Regions from separate parts of the Streptomyces sp. NPDC059567 genome, predicted to be linked through region 1. Evidence: riboswitches for the same ligand, from Rfam matches in the RefSeq annotation. Region 1 holds a riboswitch; the other holds the start of a gene.
What was found. Region 1 has a riboswitch for cyclic di-AMP ahead of ACFVZW_RS32135 (M23 family metallopeptidase). Riboswitches for the same ligand answer to the same signal wherever they lie in the genome.

Region 2: another riboswitch for cyclic di-AMP. It lies ahead of ACFVZW_RS29190 (C40 family peptidase); the one in region 1 lies ahead of ACFVZW_RS32135 (M23 family metallopeptidase).

Annotation. Positions count from the first base shown of each region.
Region 1 is NZ_JBHWBS010000109.1:6,788-19,646, forward strand. It holds gene ACFVZW_RS32130 (PP2C family protein-serine/threonine phosphatase) at 1-712, shown strand, start outside; cyclic di-AMP (ydaO/yuaA leader) riboswitch at 925-1,072, shown strand; gene ACFVZW_RS32135 (M23 family metallopeptidase) at 1,084-2,178, shown strand; gene ACFVZW_RS32140 (PrsW family intramembrane metalloprotease) at 2,435-3,742, opposite strand; gene trmB (tRNA (guanosine(46)-N7)-methyltransferase TrmB) at 3,801-4,520, opposite strand; gene lhgO (L-2-hydroxyglutarate oxidase) at 4,653-5,864, opposite strand; gene ACFVZW_RS32155 (MFS transporter) at 5,934-7,460, opposite strand; gene ACFVZW_RS32160 (asparagine synthase-related protein) at 8,048-10,192, shown strand; gene ACFVZW_RS32165 (sigma-70 family RNA polymerase sigma factor) at 10,257-12,245, opposite strand; gene ACFVZW_RS32170 (TetR/AcrR family transcriptional regulator) at 12,462-12,859, opposite strand, start outside.
Region 2 is NZ_JBHWBS010000087.1:18,018-24,107, forward strand. It holds gene ACFVZW_RS29180 (ATP-dependent Clp protease proteolytic subunit) at 35-658, shown strand; gene ACFVZW_RS29185 (hypothetical protein) at 666-971, shown strand; cyclic di-AMP (ydaO/yuaA leader) riboswitch at 1,286-1,482, shown strand; gene ACFVZW_RS29190 (C40 family peptidase) at 1,486-1,962, shown strand; gene ACFVZW_RS29195 (ATP-binding protein) at 2,087-2,536, opposite strand; gene ACFVZW_RS29200 (8-amino-7-oxononanoate synthase) at 2,706-3,872, opposite strand; gene bioB (biotin synthase BioB) at 4,017-5,273, shown strand; gene ACFVZW_RS29210 (adenosylmethionine--8-amino-7-oxononanoate transaminase) at 5,266-6,090, shown strand, end outside.

The DNA of each region.
Region 1 (12,859 bases):
GGCGGCTCGCTACGAGGCCGCACAAGCGGACGCGTTCATCGGAGGCGATCTGTTCGCCGTCCAGGACACGCCGTACGGGGTGCGGCTCGTGGTGGGTGACGTGCGGGGCAAGGGGCTGGACGCGGTCGAGGCGGTCGCCATCGTGATCGGCGCGTTCCGGGAGGCGGCCGAGCAGGAGGCGACCCTCGAGGGCGTCGCGCAGCGGCTGGAGCGGGCGCTGGCCCGGGAGGGCACGCGCCGTTCCAGCCTCGACGCCTTCGAGGGGTTCACCACCGCCGTCCTGGCCGAGATCCCGCGCGTGGACGGGCGCGTACGGGTGGTGAACCGCGGTCACCCCGAGCCGCTGCTGCTGCATGCGGACGGGGCCCTGGAGCTTCTGGCGCCGAGCGAGCCGGCGCTGCCGCTCGGGATGGGCGAGTTGGCCGCCTGGCCCGACCGGGCCGACGAGAGCGCGTATCCGCCGGGCGCGACGCTGCTCTTCTACACCGACGGTCTCTCCGAGGCGCGCGACTCCACGGGCGCCTTCTACGATCCGGCCGAGCGCCTCTCGGGACGGATCTTCCCGGGGCCGGAGGAACTGCTGGACGCGCTCGTCGACGACGTCCGCCGGTACACGGGCGGCGGCTCCACGGACGACATGGCGCTGCTCGCGGTGAGCCGTCCGGCGACAGGGCAGCCGGAGCGGCGGCGGACGATGCCGGTGGTGCCGTGACCATCCGTAGTGGAGAGGTACCGCTGCGATAACAATTGATACACCGTCAGCTCCACGTCTTTCACTCGGGGGTTTACTGAAGCGGGGTCAAATCGGGCTGTACTGGCTCAATCTCTTGAACGATCAGTCGGAACGGCTTGGAATCCCGCCCTCCTGTCTATTAACGTTCGATAACGCAGCGCGGTCGTCCCAGCCGTCGCAAGAGACGGCACCGTGCGCACGCGCCGAATCCTGAAAGGGAACCGGGGAACCACCACTTGGGGTGAATCGGGCACCGTCGCACCCGTGCGGCACCGCCCGTAGGAGACCTTCCTGCTCCGAACCCGTCAGCTAACCCGGTAGGCGAGAAGGAAGGAAAGGAGTACGCCTCCGTGGCGTCCAACACCCCTGCCCCCGAAGACACCTTCGACGGGTTCCAAGCGTTCGGTGCGCCGGGCGCCGCCGGTACGGACGACGCCACCGCGTGGGGGGAGTGGAACCCCACCGAGGACTCCCTTCGCCAGCAGGCCCGCTCCGGCGGCCGCCACCGGGTCGTGAAGCAGCGCTCGGCCTTCGCCCGCTCCTCCACCGTCCTCGGCGTCGGTGTCATCGCGGCCGTCGGCGCGGGTGGCATGGCCACCGCCAAGGACAAGCCCCCGGTCTCGATATCGCTCCCGGACCTGAACCTCCCGGACGCCTCCGAACTGCCGGGCGTCGGCGAGCTCATCTCCGACGAGGACGGCGCCGACGGTACGGGTTCCGGGACGAACAACCCGCAGCCGCTCACCGCCTCCCTCACCCTCCCGGCCGACAGCGCCGAGAAGACCGACGGCGGCTCCGCCTCCGAGTCCACCGCCGACGCCGGCGAGGCGCTGCGCGCCCGCATCCTCCAGCAGGCCGAGCAGCAGCAGGCCTCCGCCGACGCGGCCGAGAAGGCCGAGGCGGAGAAGCAGGCGGCGGAGAAGGCCGCGGCAGAGGCGGCGGCGAAGGCGTCCGCGGCCGAGAAGGCCGCCGCCGAGGCGAAGAAGAAGGCGGAGGCGGAGGCGGCCGCGAAGGCCGAGGCGGAGCGCCTGGCCAAGCTCGCCGCGAGCTACTCCCTGCCCACGTCCTCGTACACCCTCACCTCCACGTACGGCCAGTCCGGCTCCATGTGGTCCTCCGGCTACCACACCGGCCTCGACTTCGCGGCTCCCACCGGCACCCCGGTCAAGGCGGTCCACGGCGGCACCATCAAGTCGGCGGGCTGGTCCGGCTCGTACGGCTACCGGATCGTCCTGGAGCTGGAGGACGGCTCTGAGGTCTGGTACGCGCACCTGTCCTCGATGACCGTGAGCGTGGGCCAGTCGGTGGGCACGGGCGACACGATCGGCCGCGTCGGCGCGACCGGCAACGTGACCGGCCCGCACCTGCACCTGGAGGTCCACACCGCGGGCGGCGACGGCATCGACCCGGCGGCCTGGCTCCGGGGCAAGGGCCTGTCGGTCTGATCCGGCCGGGAACGCGAGGCCGCAGAGGCCGCTGAGCCTTCGACGCGCCCATCGCGCTCTTCGCGCGGGGGCGCGTCTCTCGTGCGCGGCACTTCGACTCCGGCAGTCCTGGCGGCACCCCCCCCGACGTCAGGGCTGCCGGAACACCCCTTCCCCCGCCGTGCCGTCGGCTTCCGGCTTCCGGCATCCGCGGGCCGTCGGCTTCCGGCCGCGCTCGACCTGCGCCCCACCGACCGACTCGGAGTCGGCCCCGCGTCTAGCTCCGGTACGGGTTGTAGCCGCCGTAGTCCAGGTACTGCGGCGGTGCCCAGACCTGGCCCGTCGCGCGTGCCGCATAGGTCAGGGCGGGGGAGGCGACCGCCTTGCGCTGCCAGAGGTGGTGGAGCAGCTCCTGCTCGCGGGCGATGAAGTCCGGGCCGCCCGCGCCGCGCAGGGCGCGGTGGCGCAGGAAGGCGAGGGTCGTCGCGAACACCTCGTACTCCCCGACCGCGACGGCGGCCGGCGGGCCGTACGTGCGGCGGGCGAAGTCGCGGGCGAGGGACCGGGCCCGCATGGAGGAGAGCGCGAGCGGCTCCGCGGGGGAGAGCCAGCCGGCCGCCGCGTACGCCGGGAGCTGCCCGGATATCGTCCGCAGCTCCCGCTGCCTGCTCCATATCGCCAGCCACGTCAGCAGACCGAACGCGGGCACCATGAAGATGCCGTACACGACGATGAAGCCCCACGGTCCGAGGACCGTCGCCGAGCCGTTCCACAGGGCGTGCACGCCCATCGAGAGGACGAGACCGGTCACCGGCAGCAGGACACGTCGCACGCGCTGACGCCGGGTGGCGAGGGCGGCGAAGCCGAAGCCGAGGCCGGTGAGCACGGTGAAGAGCGGATGCGCGAACGGCGACATCACGATCCGTACGAAGAAGGTGCCGGCGGTCATCGAGCCGATGCCGGACGTACCGATCTCCTGGTCCTCGCCGAACGCCCGGCCGAGATAGAGGATGTTCTCGGTGAAGGCGAAGCCGCTGGCGGTGAGGCCGGCTATCACGACGCCGTCGACGAGACCGGTGAAGTCGCGGCGGCGCAGCAGGAAGATCAGCAGTACGGCGGCGGCCTTGGCGCTCTCCTCGACCACCGGTGCCACGACCGTGGCGCCGAGGGTGTCGGCGGAGGCCGGGTCGGCCGTGGCGGTGGCTATCCAGCGGACCGCGAAGGAGTTGGCGATGATCGAGACGAGCGCGGCGGCGAAGGCGCCCCAGCAGAACGCGAAGATCAGGTTCCGCCACGGGCCGGGTTCGACGCGGTCGAGCCAGCGGAAGGCGGCGACCAGCAGGGGGACGGGCAGGACGGCCAGGCCGAGGCCGACGAGGAAGCCCTCGGTGCCGGTCTGGTCCCGCACGATCGCGAGGATCACCAGCGCGCAGAGCGTGAGAAGCGTGACCACGGCGATCGCCCGGACCACCTTGCTGCGCCAGAACGCTCGGCGGGGCCGGTAGCGCCACTGGGCGCGGTCCGGGACGGCCGGGAAGGCGGGCTCCTCGGTGTCCCGGGCAGGGACGGGCACGTGGTTCGACACGTGAGCGACCCTAACGACAGGGACTGACACCCCGCGAGGGAGTTCCGCCCTCGAAGTCCTACTTCCTGGCGAAGAGCAGGTCGTGCACGACGTGGCCCTTGTCGAGGCCCTGCCCCTCGAAGCGGGTGAGGGGACGGAAGGCCGGGCGGGGCGCGTAGCCGCCGTCGGCCTGGGTGTTCTCGAATTCAGGGTGAGCGGAGAGGACCTCGAGCATCTTCTCGGCGTACTCCTCCCAGTCGGTGGCGCAGTGCAGGACGGCGCCGGGCTTCATCCGCGTCGCCAGCAGCGTGAGGAACTCGGGCTGGATCAGGCGCCGCTTGTGGTGGCGCTTCTTGGGCCACGGGTCCGGGAAGTAGACGCGGCAGCCGTCGAGGGCGTCGGAGGCGAGCATCTCGCGGAGCAGGATGACCGCGTCGCCGTTGGCGACCCGGACGTTCTCCATACCGCCCCGGTCGGCGAGACCGAGGAGGTTGCCCTGGCCGGGGGTGTGGACGTCCACGGCGAGGATGCCGGTGCCGGGGTCGGCGGCGGCCATCTGCGCCGTGGCCTCGCCCATGCCGAAGCCGATCTCCAGAACGACCGGGAGACCGCCGAACATCTCCTTCAGGTCGAGGACCCGCTTGCCGTCGATGTCGAGGCCCCAGTCGGGCCACCGCTTGAGCATCGCCTCGGCCTGCCCCGCGGTGACGCGGCTGCGGCGGGGCTGGAAGCTGCGGATACGCCGCTCGTGGTGCGACCCGGCGGGATCGGGCAGGGGGCCTTCCCCGGCGGCGAACATCCGACTGCCCCGCCGGGCGACGACGGGCTCGGCGACGGGGTGGGTGGCGACTTCTCGAGACTCAGACACAATGCCCCCAATTCTACGGGCGCGCTCACCCCACTCCGCTGTGGCGAGGACTACAGGCGAGGACTACAGGAACGACAACACCCTCGTGGCGATCTCGCGGCCGATCGGGAGGGACGCCGTCGCCGCCGGGCTCGGGGCGTTCAGGACGTGGATCGTCCGCGGGGCCTCGCGGATCAGGAAGTCGTCCAGCAGCGTGCCGTCCCGCAGCACCGCCTGCGCCCGCACCCCCGCGGGAGCGCGCCGCAGATCCGTTTCCTCCACCACCGGCAGCAGCCTGCGCACCGCCTCCGTGAAGGCCCGCTTCGACAGCGACCGGCGCAGCTCACCCGCTCCGTACCGCCAGTGCTCCCGCGCGATCTGCCACGACCCGGGCCATGCCAGCGTCCCCGCCAGGTCGCCGGGCCGGACGGCCGACCAGCCGTACCCCTCGCGGGCCAGCGCCGGCACCGCGTTCGGCCCCACGTGCACGCCGCCGTCGACGCCCCGCGTCAGATGGACCCCGAGGAAGGGGAAGGCCGGGTCGGGCACGGGATAGACCAGGCCGCGCACCAGTGACGGGTCCGCCAGCTCGTAGTACTCCCCACGGAAGGGGACGATCCGCATCCCCGGCTCGTCGCCCGCGAGCCGCGCCACCCGGTCGCAGTGCAGCCCCGCGCAGTTCACCAGGACCCGGCCCCGCACCACCCTCCCGGCGGCCGTGCGGACGGCGACGCCCCAGGGCCTGCGGTCGACCGCGGTGACCTCGGAGCCGTAGAGGATCCGCGCCCCGGAGGACTCGGCGAGCTGCGCCGCCACCGCTCCGTAGTCGCAGATCCCGGTCGTGCCGACATGGATCGCGGCGAGCCCCCGCACCCGCGGCTCGTACTCGCTGATCTGCGCGGGGCCCAACTCGCGCACCGGGATGCCGTTCTCCCGGCCGCGCTGCACGAGCGCATGCAGCCGGGGCAGCTCGTCGCGCGCGGTCGCGACGATCAGCTTGCCCGTGACCTCGTACGGCAGGCCGTACTCCGCGCAGAACTTGACCATCTCGGCCGCCCCCGCGACCGCGAACCGTGCCTTCAGGGACCCCGGACGGTAGTAGATCCCGCTGTGGATCACGCCGCTGTTCCGCCCCGTCTGGTGGCGGGCCGGGCCGTGCTCCTTCTCCAGGACCGTCACGCGGGTGCCGGGCGCGGCGCGGGTCAGGGCGTACGCCGTCGACAGACCGACGATCCCGCCGCCGACGACGAGCACGTCGCAGTCCACGTCGCGTACGGACCGTGCGGACACCGACACCTGCACCACCTCCCACCCCGATAGTGCACTGACCCACTGACAATCCCGTTAAACCCGGTGGGACACGCGTCACGCCGGAGTCATCAGCAGTGGACGGGCCCGCTCGCGCAGCTCGATGACCCTCGGCTCGTCCCCGTACGGCTCGAGACGGTGCAGAAGATCCCGTACGTACTCGGTGGTGCGGGCGGACGAGATCCGGCCCGCCACCTCCACCGCGCGCGTGCCCGCCGCGCAGGCCGCGTCCAGATTGCCCGACTCCAGCTCGGCCACCGCCGACACCACGAGCCGCAGCCCGTGGGAGCGGACGAACTCCTCCGTCGGCCGGGACAGCGCCTGCTCGGTGAAGCGGCGCACCTGGCGCGGTGCCTTCAGGTCCCGGTAGCACTCGGCGGCGTCCGCGCAGAACCGGTCGTACGAGTAGAAGCCCAGCCACGACGGGTCGGCGTCGCCGTCCCGTGAGCGCTCCAGCCAGCCCTCGGCCGCCTTGAGGGCGGCCGCGGGGGGCGGGGCGGCGGGGGGGGCGGCGGCGCCCCCCGGTGCGCCCCCCCCCCCCCCCGCGGCCGCGTGGGGGGCGCCCGCGGCGGCCGGCCCGTCGTTGGCCTTGGCGTGTGCCCGGGCCTCGACGAGCCGGAAGAAGGACATGGTGCGGGCGGTGGCGAGCCCGCGGTTGCGCTCCAGGGCGGCCTGGGCGAGGTCCACGCCCTCGTCGGCGAAGCCCCGGTAAGTGGCCTGGAGGGACATGGAGGCGAGGACGTATCCGCCGAGCGGCACGTCGGCCGCGGCGCGCGCCAGCCGCAGCGCCTGGATGTAGTAGCGCTGGGCGGCCTCCTGCTGGCCGGTGTCGAAGGCCATCCAGCCGGCCAGCCGGGTCAGCTCCGCCGTCGCGCCGAACAGCGCCCGGCCGACCTCGTCCGAGTACGAGCCGAGCAGCAGCGGTGCGGCATCGACCCGTAAGCACTCCGGGACCATCGAGGAACGCCAGTCGCCGCCCCCGTACTTGGAGTCCCAGCGCCGCGCGTCCTCGGCCGCCTCGCGGAGCTTGGCGACGTCGCTGTGCCCCACGCGCGCGTGGGGACCGGTCTCGGGTCCTTCGGGCACCGGGCCCTCGGCGGGTTCGAGCAGGCGCTCGACGGATGCGTCGGCGGGCGTTATCAGCCACCGGGAGGCGGGGGTCGCATAGGCGCTGACCGCGAAGGATCCCGCGAGCGACTGCCAGATCCCGCCACCACCGGCCCGTCGGCCCGCGAGGTCGAGCCGGTACAGCTCGGTGGCCGAGCGGACCGCCTCACCCACGTCACGCGGGAAGGCGAGACCCACCTCGGGCGCCGGGTCGGCGTCGGCGAGGCCGATCTCGTGCAGCGGCACCGGCCGGCCGAGCTTCTGGCCGATCGCGGCGGCGATCAGATGCGGCGCGGCGCCCTGCGGCACCATGCCCTTCGACACCCAACGGGCCACCGAGGTCTTGTCGTAACGAAGCGTCAGACCTCTTTGTGCCCCGAGGTCGTTGACGCGCCGGGCCAGGCCGGCGTTGCTGATTCCCGCGAGGGCGAGAACCGTGCCGAGCTTTTCGTTCGGCCCGCGTTGCTCCCTGGACATGACGCCACCCCTCGACACCCAAGACGGCCGCCACGACGCCGGGCATAGGCGTGCGGCATTCGTAAACACAGCGTAGTTCGCCGCATCCCTACCGTTAAGGGGCGGAGTTCCGTATGGCGGGATTGTTGTGTGAACAGACGGATGGGGGACGGATGGCGTAGCGGCGTCGGCGCGTGGAGCCCGGGGCGGCGCCCGTGGGGCGGCTCCGGGCGCGTGCTCCGGTTGTGTGGCCGTGCGCCCGGCCGTGCGCTCTCGCCCGGTCGGAGCGGGAGCGCTTCCATGAGTGCTGCGTGGGTCGGCCCACCCGGCTGTGGACCGGTGGGCTGGGGGATACCGTCGCCCCGCTCCCCGCGGGCGGCGGACGGCTCCGGGAGGCGGACAGCGCCTCCCGGACTGCCGGACTCTCCCCGGACGGTCGGCTTACTCCTGGCGCCGCCGAGAATGGCCGAATGACGACGGTGGGCGAACCGGCCGCAACTGTCCCATGCCAGGGGCGCATTCGCCTTTGCGCGCGCGACCCCGGAGCCCCTCCTGTGCGCCATTGTCGTGGCAGCATGTTCCTCCACTGAACTGACGTGGAGGCGCCGATGCGATGGCTGGTGGGCTGGAGCAGTGTCGCCGCGAGCTTCGGTCCGACGGGTACGGCCGGTGCCGTGGGGGGTGCGGCGTCCGAGGGGCGCACGGTCCAACCGGTGGGCGCACAGCTGCTGTGGGGTGACCCCGATCCCCTGTGGGCGGTCGGCGACTGGCGCCCCGACGAGGTGCGACTGATCGGCATCGACGCGCACACCCGCCTTGCCGTACTGGGGTGTTGCGCCGCGAGCGACGAGGAGCTGAGGGTCGGGCTCCTCACCGCGCGCGGGGGCGCACTGCGCCATCTCACCGCCTGGGCCGGCAGCTACACCGCGGTCGTGCAGGTCGGCCGCCGGATCACCATCACGGGCGATCTGGCGGGCGCCCGGCCGGTGTTCCACACCCCGTGGGCCAACGGCACGGCGTACGCGACCGCCGCCCTGCCCCTCGCGGACCTCATCGAGGCCCAGCTCGACATCGGGCATCTGGCCGCGCTGCTCGCATGCCCCGAGACCCCGGAGGCGCTGCGCGACTCCACCCCGTACGAAGGGGTGAAGCGGGTGCCGCCCGGGCACGCCCTGATCCTGCGCGAGGGCTCGCGCGAGATCACCGGGTACGAGCCGGTGGCCTCGCTCGCGGTCGCGGCGGCCGAGGTCGAGCCGCGCCGGGCGGTGGAGGGCGTACGGGACGCGCTGGTCGACGCCGTACGGGCCCGGCTCACCGCGCCCCGGCACGCGCCGGACTTCCCGCTGCCGGACCCCGGGCCCGTCCCCGGCATGGGGCCAGCCGAGCGGCGGGCGGCCCGGGGCGGCGGTCCCGCGCCCGGGATCGGCGCGGACCTCTCCGGGGGCAGCGCGTCGGGCACGCTCGCGCTGCTGGCGGCCGGCCTCCCGGGCGTGCCCGGGACGATCCTCGGGCACGGCACGGGCGCGGGGGAGCGGCTGCTCGCCGTCACCTTCAACGACCTCACCGCCCAGGGAGATCCGGGCGGTGCTCCGGGCGGTGCTTCGGGCCGGGAGGACGAGCTGGAGCGCGCCCGGGTGATCGCGGAGAACCCGCGGCTGCACCATGTGGTCGTGGCGGCGGGCGAGGAGGCGCTGCCCTACGCGGAGCTGGACGGTCCGCTGACCGACGAGCCGGGTCCCTCGCTCGTCGTCGCCGACCGGCACCGGCGGCGCCTCGCGGGCGGCAGCGCGGACCACTTCACGGGCCTGGGGGCCCGTCAGGTCCTGGACGCGCACCCGGCGCGCCTGGCCGATCTGCTGATGGACCGGCGGCGCAGGTCGCTGGTGCGTCCGGTGACGGCGCTCGCCAAGGCCACCGGCCCGTCGGCCGGTTCGCTGCTGGTGCCGCTGACGGTCTACCGGGCGGCGCGCCGGCTCGCCCGTACCCCCTACCGGTCGGGTCTGGAGGTGGCGGCGACACGGCTCCTGGAGGCGAACCGCCCGGGACAGGGGGCCTTCGGCCCCCTGGAGGCGTCCCTCTCCGCGCTGACCTGGTCCCGTCCCGGCCCCGCGGCACGCTGGCTCACGGGCGAGGCGCTGGCTGAAGTATCGGTTCGCCTGCACCGGGCCGCGACCCTGCCGACGTCGGTGCAGCGGCCGGGCGAGGCACGCGCGCGTGCGGCGCTCGCCCGGGCGGCGGCCGACCACCGGGTCCTGGAACAGGCGGCGGAGATCCGCAGCCAGCGGCTGCACGCGCCCTTCCTCGACAACCAGGTCGTACGGGCCTGCCGCGACCTCCCCGAATCGCTGCGGGTCCAGCCGGGTGCCCGGGCAGCCGTCCTGCGCACGGTCCTCGCGGGGGCGGGCATCCACGACCTCCCGGCGGGCTGGGGCACCCCCAACCCGGCGGTCCCGGCCTCGGCCGTCCGCGCGGGCCTGCGCGCCGCGCTCCCCGACCTCATGGCCCTCTTCTCGGCCCCGCTCCTCGCCGACGCGGGCCTGATCGAGGCCCGCGTGGTCCGCAAGGCCCTCCGCGCCGCCTCGGAGGGAGAACCGGTCCCCTTGGACGGTCTCGCCGACCTGGTCTCCACCGAACTCTGGCTCCACCGCCTCCTGGCCCGCCGCGGCACCTGCTGGACGGGCACGGCCGCCCCACCGCGGCAACGGGCGGTGGTGGGCCCGCTGGTGCCGTCGACGCGGTCCCTTCCGGCGTGAGGGTCACGGGCGGGAGGGGTACTGGTACCGGCCTGGGTTCTGAACTCGCCCCGCCGCCCCCGATTCAGGCGCAGCTGATCTGCGACTGCGCCCAGTCCGCCACCGCGGCCCGTCCGAACGGCGTGTGCTCCTCCACCACCAGGCGGATCGTCTTGCGGCCCGCGAGGCCCACATGGACCGGGACCGCCGGATCGCCCGGCCGGAGCACGTCGGAGCGCCAGAGCCGTTCGTGGTCGCCGTAGACGGAGAAGCGGATGCCGCCGACCCGGAGGGGCGCGCTGAGGTCGTCGATGCCGACGACCGCGTCATAGCTGCTGCACCGGCGGTTGAGGTCGATCGTGAGGGACGACGGCGCATGCACGCTCACGCCGTGCGCGTACCGCGTGCCGTCGATGGCCAGACCGTCGCGCTGCCACATCCAACTGCTGTCCCCGAGCCGTACCTCCGGCTTGGTGCCGTCGCCGAAGATCCCGTAGTCCAGTCGGTTGACCTGGTACACGGCGGGCGGAGCGGGCGGCGGTGTGGGCTTCGGCGGGCTGGGCTTCGGCTTCGGGGCGGGGGCCGGCGGGGTCGGCTTCGGGGTGGGCTTGGGGCTGGGCTTCGGCGGCGGAGGGGGTGGCGTGGGCGTCGGCGTCGGCTCCGGGGCCTGCACGGGCGCGACCGGCGGCGGAGTGGGCTCGGGGCTGGGCTTCGGCGGCGGGGTCGGCTCCGGGGGTACGACAGGGACGACGGCCGGCGGCGACGGCACCGGCTTCGCGACCGGCTGCGGATCCCCGGACAGCGCCCACACCAGACCGGCGGTCGCCGCGACGGCCACGGCCGCCGCGATACCGGCCTTCGCGGGGGCGCCGAGTCCCTCGGCCGCGGCGGCGGAGGACGCCCCGGCCGTGCTCGACGAACCGGCCCCCGTCGCGGCCGCGGCCGCACCGGCCCCGGCCGCGCCCGCCACACCACCGGCCACGACCCCCGCGGCCTTGAGGGAGTACCCGGCGGCGAACCAGCCGATGACGGCGACCGGCAGCAGCGCGGGGATCCCGGCGTTGACATGGGCCAGTTCACCGGCGGCGAGCCGGCACTTGGCGCACTCCTCCAGATGCTTGCGCAGCCCGCGCTCGGCCCGCATCCGCAGCCCGCCACGCGCATAGGCGCCGAGCCGGTCGGCATAGCGGGAGCAGTCCCCGCCGGTGGTCAGGGACTGGCTGACATGGGCCTGGAGGTACGCCTGCTTGAGGCCCTCGCGGGCCCGACTGGCGAGCACGGCGGTGGCGTTGGCGGTCAGGCCGAACAGCGGCGCGACCTCGCTCGGCGACTCCTCCTCGACGGTGGTGTGCCACAGCACGGCCTGCCACCGCTCGGGCAGCGAGCGGAACGCCTGCATGGCCAGGGACTGCTCGGCCTCGTGCATGGCCAGGACATCGGCACCGAGATCGAGGCCCGCCCCGAAGGACGCGCCCTGGTCGGAGACCTCGGAGCCGCGGGCGGCCTGCGTCGCGAACACCGCGAAGTCCTCGACCAGATGCTCCCGCTGCTGCGTCCGCGTCCAATTCGCGGCCACCCGCCGGACCGTGGTCAACAGATAGGCGCGGACGGCCTGCTCGGGCCCCGCCCCGCCCCGTACCGCCTGGAGTGTGCGGGCGAACACCTCCGCCGTCAGGTCGTCGGCGGTGTGCGCGTCACGGCAGCAGGTCCTGGCATAGCGCCGTACGGCCTCGGAGTGGCGGCGGAACAGCTCTTCGTACGCGCTGTCATCGCCTGTCCGCATCAGCTGGATGAGATCGGCGTCGGACGGCGGCAGTTCGACGGGGGGCGGCAGTACGGTGCCGGGCTCACCCGCACCGTCGCCGGCCGCGCCGAGCCCGCCCTCACGCTGCGGGGGCACGCTCGGATCGGCGGGCCCCGGTACGGCGAGACCCGGCGACGCGGCCGACCTGCCGGCGGGCGCACCCGACGAGCCTCCCGGCCCGCCCTGGCTCGGCACCTGCCGGGAAGGCAGGCCCCCGGTCTCCGTGGCACCGCCGCTGCCCCGCGGCTCGTCCCGACCGTCACCGCTCATCGCGGAAGCCCCCGTACGCACGCTCAGACCCGAACACCGGCCAAGCGTGCCACAGAGCGCAGGCGGGTCGAACCCTCCCGTCCGCTTACCACTCGTCCGGGGCGACTTCCTGTATCCGGGCGTAACCGCTCACCCGTTCGTGGAATGCTCAACGGTTCGCCCGGACCACTCGACGCCTCGACCGGCACCCGCTGGCGCAGGCCCGGCCGGCTCCCGCTACCGCGAGCGCAGGCCCTCCAGGAGGATGTCCAGGAGCCGTGCCGAGGCCGCCGCCTGCTGCGCCGCGTCCGGCAGCGCGGGCGCCGCCGTGGCTATGACCAGCAGGACATCCGCCACGGTCACGTCCGTCCGCAGCTCGCCCGCCTCACGGGCCCGGTCGACCAGCCGGCCGACGACCTCCAGGAGTTCCGCCGCTCCGGCGTCGTCCTGCTCGGCTTCCGGCACCGCCCGAGGCCCGAGCACGCGCTGCTCGGCCTGGTCGCCGAAAACCCGCTGATGCGGTACACGCGCCGCGTCCTCCGCCGACCGCGCCGGCAGCACCAGGTCGTCCGCGTCCACGCCCACCCGCAGGATCTGCGGCGGCAGCAGCCGTCCGGCACCCGAGGCGACCGAGG
Region 2 (6,090 bases), on a different contig from region 1:
CCTGTACATTTTGAACGGAGCAAGGAGGCCGCCCATGGATGCCCGCTACGTCCTTCCCGAGTTCACCGAGCGCACCAGCTTCGGCAGTCGGACCCTCGACCCCTACTCCAAGCTGCTGGAGGAGCGGATCGTCTTCCTCGGGACACCGATCGACGAGATCTCGGCCAACGACGTCATCGCCCAGCTCCTGCACCTGGAGTACGCCGACCCCGACCGGGACATCTCGCTCTACATCAACTCCCCCGGCGGTTCGCTCAGCGCGATGTCCGCGATCTACGACACGATGCAGGTCGTCACCTGCGACGTGGAGACCACCTGCCTCGGCCAGGCCGCGTCCACCGCCGCCGTACTGCTCGCGGCCGGCGCGCCCGGAAAGCGGCTCGCGCTGCCCGGCGCCCGGGTCGTGCTCCAGCAGCCCACGATGGACGAGCCGTTGCAGGGGCAGCCCAGCGATCTCGACATCCAAGCCCGGGAATTGCTCCGGCTGCGCGCGATGGTCGCCGGGATGCTGGCCACCCACACCGGACGGAGCCGCGAGCGGATCGACGCCGACATCGACCGCACCACGATCCTCGACGCGCCGGCCGCCACCGCGTACGGCCTGGTGGATCACGTGATCCAGAACCGAGGGGCGTCCGGCGGCGCCGGGGCGAGGTGAGCCGGGGATGGTTCCCGAGCTGCCGCCGCTGCCCGCGCTGACGCGTGCCGAGGGCGAGTTCGTCGACGCCTATCTCGAAGTCGTCGATCTCCTGGGGCGAATCAATCCATCCAGGTCATTGCATACTTATGGGGCGCTACGGGCGGCTCAGGCCCTGGTGGGACGGGCGACCGCCCTGCGCGACGCCCTGACGGTGATGCATGTGCGCGGTGAGACCGAGGTACATGCGGACACATTGGCCCGCGCGCTGCGGGTGTTGGACGGAGAGCGGCGCGCGGAGCGCGTCACCGTGCCCGGGACACGCGCGAGTTGACATACCCGCGTGTCGTGTCGAGGTCCACTCGGCCCATCACAACCATGGAAATCCTCCCTCGTTCGGCGTAGTCGACGAATCGACATATGTGCGGGGTGAGTTGCGCAACAGGTGTACGCATCTGGCGGAATCCGGCGTTTCTCCCCTGGTACGGGGCTCGTCGGCCAAACCTCAGACGATCACGAAACATGTCTGTCCACCCGAATGGATCAGTCGTGAGGAGCCTCACATAACGTCGTTTCAACTCGGATTTCGCCCTGGATGTGGGTCAAGATCCCTCACGACGACAAGCCCCCGCCACCACGGCGGGGCGGTCCGGGCGGACGCCGAGTCCTGCCGCTGTCCCGGATGTCTGGTCGACAGGAGTGGATCGGCAGGAGTGGAGGACCCGAGCAGTACGGGACGACCGAGCAGTGGGCCGTTCCTCGGGGTGAAGCCGCAGCCGCGGCCGGGCAACTTCGCCAGTCCGAACCCGACAGGTCATCCTTCACAGGCGGCTGACGAAGGGTTGCGCATGACTGCGCAGATTCATGTCCCGTCCCTGCTGTCCCGGGCCGGAGCCGTCTCGGCTCTCACCCTCGCCGCCGTCGGCGGCACGATGCTGGCGCCGGGCGCCGCCTCGGAGGCCCAGGCCGCGACCGCGCATGCCGGCAAGGCGCTGAGCGTCGCGGCGGCCAAGAAGGGATCGCCCTACAGGTACGGAGCGTCAGGACCGACCCGGTTCGACTGCTCGGGGCTCACGCTCTATTCGTTCAAGAAGGCGGGCAAGTCGCTGCCCCGTACCGCGCAGCAGCAGTACAACAAGACCCGGCACATCTCCGCCTCCAGTAGGCAGAAGGGTGACCTGGTCTTCTTCCACGCGGGTGGACGGGTGTACCACGTGGGCATCTACGCCGGGAACAACAAGATCTGGCACTCGCCCAAGACGGGCTCCTGGGTGAAGCTCGACAGGATCTGGTCGTCCAAGGTGTATTACGGCCGGGTCCGATGATCGGGTGACCGGCTGACCTCGTGACCGGGGCCGTCACGGGGGTGCGGTGGCGCCGCCGCACCCTCACGCACCGGCCTCGGGTCCTTGCGAGGGGAGCCGACGGCAGGATCGGGCCGGACACGCCCTAGCTCAAGGAGGCGGGGAGCCTGTTCGGCGCGGCCGTCCAGGGGAGGTTGATCCAGACCGTCTTGCCGCCCTCGCTGGTCGGGGTGACCGAGAGCCGGCCGCCCGCCTCCGCGGTCAGGAAACGGATGATCACCATCCCTCGGCCGTTGTCCTGCTGCACCGCCGCCGGCAGCCGCTTGGGCCAGCGGGGGTGGCTGTCGGTGACGCCGATGTGGAGCTGTTCCTCACGCTCCAGACGGACGTCGACGGTGAAGGTGGGCGACTGCCCGAAGGTGTGCTGGACGGCGTTGGTGGCCAGTTCCGAGACGATCAGCCGGACCGTGTCGGCGGTGTCGCCGGCCTCGGCGAGCCCCCAGCCGGTCAGGATGTCGGCGACGTATCTGCGGGCGGCGGACACCGAGGCGGGATCGCTCGGCAGAGTGACGGTTGCTTCCTGGTGGTCTGCCATGGCGACGCTGTCCCTTTCCCACCGGGCCCGGCCCGGATTGCGCTACGCGTCAGAGTGCCACCGATCGTGCCGCCCCGTATGGCGATCCACCAAGATATGTGCATATTTGTCGCTCGAAGCGGTGAACTCTGCTACGGGAGACCGTATTTGGGCGGCCGGGCTGGTGCGGTCAGCGAGCCGGCGGTGCGGTGCGCACGATCGTTTCCACCGCCCGGTCGATCTGCGCGTCCGTCAGATCCGCGCGGGCCGTCAGGCGCAGTCGCGAGATGCCGTCCGGGACCGACGGGGGCCGGAAGCAGCCCACGGCGAGGCCCAGTTCGCGGCAGTCGGCCGCCCACCGCAGCGCGGCCTCGGGCGAGGGGGCGCGCACCGACACGACGGCCGCGTCCGGGCGTACGGCGGTCAGTCCGGCCTCGGTGAGCATCCGGTGCAGCGTGGTGGCGACGGTACGCGCGCGCTCGGCGAGGCCGGGCTCGCCGTGGATCAGCCGCAGGCTCGCGAGGGCGGCGCCCGCGGCGGCCGGGGCGAGACCGGTGTCGAAGATGAACGTCCGGGCCGCGTTGACCAGGTGCTCGACGACCCGGGCGGGGCCGAGTACGGCACCCCCCTGGCTGCCGAGCGACTTGGAGAGGGTGAGGGTGGCGACGACGTCCTCGTCGCCGGCGAGACCCGCGGCGGCCAGGGCTCCCCGGCCGCCGTCGCCGAGCACGCCCAGGCCGTGGGCGTCGTCCACGACGAGCGCGGCGCCGTGGGTGCGGCAGGCGTCGGCGATCTCGGTCAGTGGGGCCTTGTCGCCGTCCACGGAGAAGACGGAGTCGGTGACGGCGAGGGCCCGGCGGCCCTCATGTGCCCGGAGGGTCTTGCGTACCGCTTCGGGGTCCGCGTGCGGGACCACGGCCGTCTCGGCGCGCGAGAGCCGGCAGCCGTCGACGATCGAGGCGTGGTTGCCCGCGTCCGAGACGATCAGCGAGTCGCGGCTGCTCAGCGCGGTGAGCGCGGCGAGGTTGGCGGTGTAGCCGGAGGAGAAGACGAGGGCCGCCTCGAAGCCGCAGAACTCGGCGAGTTCGCGCTCCAGGCGGGTGTGCAGCCGGGTGGTGCCGGTGACGAGGCGGGAGCCGGTGGCGCCCGCGCCCCAGCGCCGTGCCGCCTCGGCCGCCGCCTCCGTGATCTCCGGCCGGCGGGTCAGTCCGAGGTAGTCGTTGCTCGCGAGGTCGAGCAGGTCCGATTCGGCTGCGCGGGGCCTGAGCGTGCGGACGAGCCCCGTCCGCTCGCGGCGGCGTGCCTCGGCGTCGGTCCAGTCGAAGGCGGTCCCGCGCGTGTCCTCGTCCCGGTGCATGGGGCAGATCCTTTTGTAGGCAGCGCACAGACCCTAACCGCCCGGGGCCGAGGTCAGGGTGTGGCCATGCACACACCTCAAACGGCCTCGTTTGTTCGGATCCTCCTTGGCCGCGAGGTGTGCCGTAGGCGAGGATCACCCTTTATGGACCTGCTGAACACGCTGGTGGAGAAGGGGCTGCGGCGCGAGCTGCCGAGCCGTGAAGAAGCGCTCGCCGTGCTGGCGACCTCCGACGACGAACTGCTCGATGTGGTGGCCGCGGCCGGCAAGGTACGCCGCCAGTGGTTCGGGCGTCGGGTGAAGCTGAACTACTTGGTCAATCTGAAGTCCGGGCTGTGCCCGGAGGACTGCTCGTACTGTTCCCAGCGGCTCGGCTCGACGGCCGGGATCCTCAAGTACACCTGGCTGAAGCCGGACGAGGCGTCCCAGGCGGCCGCCGCCGGTGTCGCGGGCGGTGCGAAGCGGGTCTGTCTGGTGGCGAGCGGCCGTGGGCCGACGGACCGGGACGTGGAGCGGGTCGGCAAGACCATCGAGGCGATCAAGGAGCAGAACGAGGGCGTCGAGGTCTGCGCGTGCCTCGGTCTGCTCTCTGACGGCCAGGCGGAGCGGCTGCGCGAGGCGGGCGCCGACGCGTACAACCACAACCTGAACACGTCCGAGGGGACGTACGGGGAGATCACGACCACCCACACCTACCAGGACCGGGTGGACACCGTGCAGAAGGCGCATGCCGCCGGTCTGTCGGCGTGCTCCGGTCTGATCGCGGGCATGGGCGAGAGCGACGAGGACCTGGTCGACGTCGTCTACGCGCTGCGCGATCTCGACTCGGACTCGGTGCCGGTGAACTTCCTGATCCCGTTCGAGGGCACCCCGCTCGCGAAGGAGTGGAACCTCACCCCGCAGCGCTGCCTGCGGATCCTGGCGATGGTCCGGTTCGTCTGCCCGGACGTGGAGGTCCGGATCGCGGGTGGCCGCGAGGTGCACCTGCGCTCGATGCAGCCGCTCGCGCTGAACATCGCGAACTCGATCTTCCTCGGCGACTATCTGACGAGCGAGGGCCAGGCCGGTCAGGCGGACCTCGACATGATCGCGGACGCGGGCTTCGAGGTGGAGGGCGCGGGCACGACGACGCTGCCCAAGCACCGCGCGGACGCGCTCGCGGCGGCGGGTGCCGCCGGTGGGTGCGGCTCCTCGGCGTCGGCCGGCTGCGGTTCGCAGGCCGAGGCGGGTGCGGGCTGCGGTTCGCACGCCGAGGCGGGCGGCGGCTGTGGGCCGTGCGGTGGCCACGCGCCGCAGGCGCAGGCCCCGGAGGCCGAGCCGGCCGAGGTGCCGGGAGCCCGTACGGACCTGGTGGCGGTACGTCGACGCGGCGCCGGGACGGAGCTCGCGCCGAATGCGTAACGAGGAACTGCTCGCCCTGGACCGGGCGCACGTCTGGCATCCGTACGCGCCCATGCCGGGCCGTACGGACCCGCTGGTCGTCGCGTCCGCGTCCGGGGTACGGCTCCGGCTCGCCGAACCCGTGCACGGTCAGGACGAGTTGATCGACGGCATGTCCTCGTGGTGGTCCGCGATCCACGGCTACAACCACCCCGTGCTCAACGAGGCGGCGCGCGGCCAGCTGGACCGGATGAGCCACGTCATGTTCGGCGGGCTCACCCACGAGCCGGCCGTCCGGCTCGCCACCCGTCTGGTGGAGATCACTCCCGCACCGCTCCGGCATGTCTTCCTCAGCGACTCGGGCTCGGTCTCCGTCGAGGTCGCGGCCAAGATGTGTCTGCAGTACTGGCGCTCGGTGGGCCGGCCCGAGAAGCAGCGGATGCTGACCTGGCGCGGCGGCTACCACGGCGACACCTGGCAGCCGATGTCGCTGTGCGACCCCGAGGGCGGGATGCACCAGCTGTGGTCGGGCGTGCTCCAGCAGCAGGTCTTCGTGGACGCGCCGCCCACCACGTACGAGGAGTCGTACGCCGAGATGCTGCGGGGGCAGATCGCGCTCCACGCGGACGAGATCGCCGCGGTGATCGTGGAGCCGGTGGTGCAGAACGCGGGCGGGATGCGGTTCCACCCGCCCGAGTACCTGCGGGTCCTGCGCGAGGCGTGCGACGAACACGGCGTGCTCCTGATCTTCGACGAGATCGCGACCGGGTTCGGGCGCACGGGCACGCTGTTCGGCGCCGACCATGCCGGGATCTCGCCCGATGTGATGTGTGTGGGC